2 regions of the Kosakonia sp. MUSA4 genome follow, and region 1 is predicted to be linked to the other one. Evidence: predicted binding sites of a transcription regulator. Region 1 holds the regulator's gene; the other holds the start of a gene.
The links. The regulator Fur, encoded in region 1, represses iron uptake genes when iron is present. The targets are predictions, from matches to a motif close to ATAATAATGAGAACNACTATCAA.
Positions count from the first base shown of each region.

Region 2: a site for Fur is predicted at 1,422-1,444, ahead of C0557_RS04530 (TonB-dependent receptor domain-containing protein). Genes of this name have one in related genera too.

Region 1 is NZ_CP025697.1:1,442,799-1,445,940, forward strand. It holds gene C0557_RS06870 (beta-N-acetylhexosaminidase) at 1-869, shown strand, start outside; gene fur (ferric iron uptake transcriptional regulator) at 976-1,422, opposite strand; gene fldA (flavodoxin FldA) at 1,712-2,242, opposite strand; gene ybfE (LexA regulated protein) at 2,406-2,690, opposite strand; gene ybfF (esterase) at 2,821-3,142, opposite strand, start outside.
Region 2 is NZ_CP025697.1:960,561-963,702, reverse strand. It holds gene C0557_RS04530 (TonB-dependent receptor domain-containing protein) at 1-1,303, opposite strand, end outside; gene C0557_RS04525 (SelT/SelW/SelH family protein) at 1,532-1,816, shown strand; gene C0557_RS04520 (hypothetical protein) at 2,260-2,466, opposite strand; gene crcB (fluoride efflux transporter CrcB) at 2,839-3,142, opposite strand, start outside.

The DNA of each region.
Region 1 (3,142 bases):
TTGAGGTCAGCAAGCTGGTGAAAGCGCACGGTATCGGCACCATGCAGGCGTGGCAGGATGGCCTGAAAGATGCTAAAAATGCCGCCGAGTTTGCCACCGATCACGTCAATGTTAACTTCTGGGATACGCTCTACTGGGGCGGTTTCGATTCGGTAAATGACTGGGCAAACAAAGGGTTCCGCGTCATTGTCTCGAACCCGGACTATGTTTACCTCGACTTCCCGAACGAAGTCCATCCGGCGGAAAGCGGCTACTACTGGGGCACGCGCTTTAGCGATGAGCGCAAGATCTTCAGCTTTGCGCCGGACAACATGCCGCAAAATGCTGAAACCTCACTGGATCGCGACGGCAATCCATTCAACGCGAAATCGGACAAACTATGGCCTGGAGCCTATGGTCTTTCTGCTCAGTTGTGGAGTGAAGTGGTACGTACCGACAACCAGATGGAGTACATGATTTATCCACGCATGATTGCGGTCGCAGAGCGTGCCTGGCACCGCGCCGGTTGGGAACAGGATTATCAGGCCGGTCGCGAGTACAAAGGCGGTGAAACTCATCTGGTCGATGTAAAAGCGCTGGATAAAGACTGGACCCGCTTTGCAAATCTGTTAGGCCATCGTGAACTGGCAAAACTGGACAAAGCAGGCATTAACTACCGCCTGCCTGTACCGGGCGCGCGCGTGGTCGGCGGCAAGCTGGAAGCCAATACCAGCTTCCCGGGAATGGTCGTGGAATATTCTACGGACGGCGGTAAAAACTGGCTGCGCTACGATGATAAAGCGCGTCCGCAGGTGAGCGGGGAAGTGCAGATCCGCACCGCCAGCCCGGACGGCAAACGTTTCAGCCGTGTGGATAGCGTGAAAGCGTAATTATTGCTGAAGTAACCTGCCCGGCAGCGCAAACCTGCCGGGCATTTTTGTTTTTGAAGGGCAAAAAAAAAGCCAACCTGAAGGCTGGCTTGAGTATGAAAAGGGATTATTTCGCATCGTGCGCGTGTTCATCTTCGCGGCAGTCACCCTCGGCGCAGTGGCCGTACAGGTAAAGACTGTGGTTCGTCAGGCGAATGCCGTGTTTGGCGGCGATTTCACGCTGACGCGCTTCGATGGAATCATCACTGAATTCGATCACTTTGCCGCAGTCGAGGCAAATCAGGTGATCGTGGTGATGCTGCTGAGTCAGTTCAAAAACGGATTTCCCGCCTTCGAAGTTATGACGGGTCACAATGCCGGCGTCATCAAACTGGTTCAGTACACGATATACTGTCGCCAGCCCGATCTCTTCGCCCATGTCGATCAGTCGTTTATATAAATCTTCCGCACTGACATGATGGTTATCCGGTTCCTGAAGCACTTCCAGGATTTTTAACCGAGGAAGCGTGACTTTCAGGCCAGCCTTCTTTAATGCGGTATTGTTGTCAGTCATGCGGAATCTGTCCTGTTGCTATACGATTCACTTCCTCAATGGAAGTTAGAAGGAATGCACCTGGGATAATGCGTCTCATTATAGAACTGCCATGGCTAAATGAAAACTGCAAGTCCTCAAGTAAAGTAAGCTTTTAAAACGTGGTGTCACCAGCAACTCCTGTGCTTCATAACACCACTTTAGCAGGGCTTATTGTACAGCGATGGAGAAAAAAGTTAAAAATTTGTAGCAATTATTTCCATTGCTTTTACCTATTAATACCACGTAACCCACAGATTACGCCGTAAAATCAGGCGTTGATGATGTCATCAAGATGTAACTCTTCGCGAACTTGCTTAACCCATTTTTGTACACGTTCTGCGGTCATTTCTGGCTGACGATCTTCGTCAATCGCCAGACCAACGAAATGGCCATCATCCACCAGCCCTTTAGAGGCTTCGAAATGGTAGCCTGCAGTCGGCCAATGGCCCACGATAGTCGCGCCGCGCGGCTCAATAATATCGCGGATCGTACCCAGCGCATCACAGAAATATTCTGCATAGTCTTCCTGATCGCCGCAGCCAAACAGCGCAACTAACTTACCATTAAAATCAATGTCTTCCAGCGTCGGGAAGAAATCATCCCAGTCGCACTGCGCTTCGCCATAATACCAGGTCGGAATGCCGAGCAGCAGAATGTCATATCCTTCGATATCTTCTTTGCTGCTCTTGGCAATGTCATGTACGTCGGCAACGTCCTTACCAAGCTGACTCTGAATCATTTTCGCAATATTTTCGGTGTTGCCGGTGTCGCTGCCGAAGAAAATACCTGTAATTGCCATGAGTAAAATAACCTCTTGAAACCTAATGAATATGATGGTGGCGCTTTGCCCACAGATAAGGGCAATCATAGCAGAACAGAGAAGCGCGCGAAAACAGCTATCGCCGCGGAGTGCACTGTATGACACATGAAAACGTGAAAATAAGAGAGGTGATTCGGAGTAATTACTTTCCGCGCAATGCGCTCAGCTGTGCCAGCAGCATCTCTTCGATAAGTTCGCTGCGGCTCATGTCACGCGCATCGGCAAGTTCGTTTAACGCATCAACGGCTTCCACGTTCAGTTTTAGCTCGACGCGTTTAAGCCCACGAACTTTATCGCGTTTTAATTGATTGCGTTTGTTGATGCGTAACTGTTCATCACGCGAGAGCGGATTCGTCTTCGGCCGTCCCGGGCGACGCTCATTCGCGAACAGATCCAGGGTTGTACGGTCCGTTTGTTCTTTAGCCATGTTTAAGCATACTACGGGAAAGACAAGCAATCGGGCTGCCGCCCGGGCTGAATAGCGCGCCATCATACATCAGCATAACGGGCGCGCCAACGGGCGGACGCGTTCTGGCGACTGGTCGCCGCCTTTTTAATCAGTTTGACTTTTCAGCGAGATAACGATTAATTGCCCGCATCACCGCTTCAGGTTTTTCCGCATGCACCCAGTGACCGGCACCAGCAATCACATGCGCGCGCGCCTGCGGGAACTGTTCAAGCAAAGCGCTCCGGTACTGCTCCGTAACGTAAGGGGAGTTGCCGCCGCAGACAAACAGTGCCGGATGAGGCCATGCGGGAATGGTTTCCCAGCCGACAATATGCGGATATTGCACCCACAACACCGGCACATTGAAACGCCATACACCGTCAACAAACGACTTCAGCAGAAACTGGATCACGCCTTCTTCTTTTACATGC
Region 2 (3,142 bases), 480 kb from region 1:
TAACCTGATCCTGCACGAATGCGCCCAGCGTGTAGCTGCTGCTGTCCGCTTCCGGCTGCATGATTTCGCTGAAGAGACTTGGCACCGGCGACTGGTTAAACGGACGCTTGGTTTTGGTGGTGCTGGCGTTGAAACCGGCGCTCAGATCGTGGCGGCCAAGGGTTTTCGCCAGCGCATTCTGTATGCCCCAGGTATCGGTATCGTAATTGGAGTACACCGTTTCCATGGTGGCGGTGGTGCTGTCCGGCATGTAAGTGCGGTCATGCGCTTCGGTGTGCTGGTAATAGACTTTGCTGGACATGCTGTCTAGCCAGTCGTTCATTGGCGTCCAGTCATCTTTCAGGCTGACGCCCCAGCGGCGAGTCTGGCTGGTTTGCTGCGCGTCGCCAAGGATGGTGCTGCCGCTGTTGTCCCACGAGTCGTAATGGGTGTGATTGGTTTTGTGGTAGTAATCCAGCGTGCCGGTCAGTTTATGCTCATCGTTGGGCTGCCAGATACCGGAGGCCATCATCGCATCGGAGTGCCAGTTCGCCGGGTACGCATCGATGGAGCCGCTGTTGTTGCGGGTTTGCTGACCATCGCGGCGGCTATAAACAAAGATGCCGCGCAGGGTTTCATCCCCTGCTGCGCCGGTCACGCCGTTGTGCCAGCTGCGGTCGGCGGAGTCATAATCGCTCTGGTAGCCAAAGTAGCTGTTTTTGCCCGGGCGCAGATAATCGTCCGGTGATTTCGGGCGGAAGGAGACATTGCCGCCAATTGAGGTGTTCGCTTGATCGGTGGGCGTCGCGCCGGACTGAATATCCACATTGCCGTACATGTACGGATCGATATAGTCACGGCCGATGCCGAAGGTGTTCAGGCCCGCGCGGCTGACGTAGCTACGGCCGGTTGCATCCGGCTGCGGAATGCCATCAACATCGATTCCCACGCGGTTACTTTCCAGGCCGCGAATGTTGTAACCGGTGTAACCGCCACGGTCAAAACCGCTTTTGCCGTTACCGGAACCGCCGCTTGCGCCGGTCGCGCTGATCAGCGGTTCGTAACGCATGATTGAGCCGAAATCGTTCGCGCCTTTGTTTTGTAAATCCTGTGCGCTAACGGAATGGCTACTTCCTGCTTTCAGCACCGGCGCAGGTGCCGTAACGACCATCTGTTCGGCCGTATCCTGTTTCGCATTCGTTGCGGTAGTCGTCGAGGTATCGGTATCCGCTGCCAGCGCGGTGTTCTGATACAGGGCTGCGAGTAATGAAGTCACCAACACGCGCTTCCTGAAGCGACGCGGAGAAAGTTGCGATTTGCACATAATATTTTGTAAGCCTTAGAATTTATTAGTATCAGGCTCACGTCTTACTTCCAGTCGTTCCACGAAACGAGAATACGTCAGGACAAAAAAGCAGGTTATCGTTATGTTATGAGATTAGATATTAATGATAATGATTATCACTTGCAATAGGTTCATAAACTTCTCACCTTTGCGTCCGCAATTTGCATACACTTTGCTGTCTGATTCGTCTTTTGGAGGGACGAGAAAATGAACAAACCGGCGATTACTTTACATTATTGCTCGCAGTGTAACTGGATGCTGCGCGCCAGCTGGATGGCGCAAGAACTGCTGCATACGTTCAGTACCGATCTCGGATCGGTGCGCCTGATCCCCGGCACCGGCGGCATTTTTGTGATTGATATCGATGGCACAGTCATCTGGGATCGCAAGCAGGAAGGCGGTTTTCCCGATGCGGCAGAGTTAAAACGCCGCGTGCGCGACTACTGCTTCCCGGAAAAACCACTTGGGCACGTAGAGAAAAAAAGCGATTAGGCTCCAGCGTACGGAAGACGTCAAGCTGCGCAGACAGCAGCTGATGATGCGCATCGCGACCAACAAAAATCTTTAGCTGGTAAAAAAAAAGCCGCCCGCAAGGGACGGCTGCAAGTGCGACACCAGGGTTTCAAACGTCGGAATGGATGAAATATGATCAGATTATCAATAACTTCAATGCACTAATGATGAAAATATTCATTCACAAAGATCTTTTATTTTCATTACAACTCCCTGTTTTATAGGGGTACTCTGATCATAGTTTTACAATTTGTTAGCACGCTCATTGTTAGTAACGAAGATGCATTTGCATGCCTTCAGACACAGAGCGGATTTCCTGGGTCTGAAGGTTCTTTTTCGGATTTTTCGTCCAATATGATGGGCAGTACATTGCGCGTTCGCTGCGCTGCCAATAAATTTATTTTCACATTCAGTAATGGACGTTATTGATTGCTAATTTCGGCAGGTGGTTTGCGATTCGCCATAATTGAAATAAAATATTTTTGATATGGGGAAAACTCAAAACTAATCGTATCAGCCGCATCAAAATTAATAATTTTTACATACGTATAGCGCTCAATCATTTCATGGCCTGAAGTGTCACCTCTGAAAAAATCGTGCATTCCGTAACTCTCTTGTTCTTTGCCCATCAACCACTCCAGACTCACATGTAAATGGCGAAAAACCTGGTTTGCGAACCATTTTGGCTTACCGTTTCCCAGCAAGCAAAATAAAACAAAAAAAACACAAATATAATATTTCCCGCTATCAGATTTTTCCAACAACTGATATTGCCAAAGCGCTTGTTCTTAATAATTATTACGGGCTATATGGTGTGTGTCCGTTGCGTCAATGTTCCTAATTCTGCTTATTTAGTGTCATTAGTCAATACTCACTCATGGTGCCATTTAAAAATTCAGAAAAAACATCTTCGCAAGATTAAAATAAAAAGGTTGCTAATAGTCCTGGCATTTTTACGGTTAAAGAGCGGGGAAGATATTTATCTCCCCCTGCGCACAGGCTCAATACAGGGCGTTAACCAGCGTAAAACCCAGCGCCGTCATCAGCAACGATCCCAGCACGTGTACCAGCACGGAGGTCATTGCCCACAGATAATTTCCCGTTTGCAACTGCGCGAAAATTTCCAGCGAGAAGGTTGAAAACGTTGTCATGCCGCCGCACAGGCCCGTGGTGATCAGCAATCGCCAGGTGGGATCGAGATGCGGCTGGCGCGTAAAGAACGCCAGCGCGCCGCCAATGATCATGCCACCCAGCAAGTTAACCAGCAGCGTACCCGGCGGCAGATTGGGAAAAAGCGCATTTAAA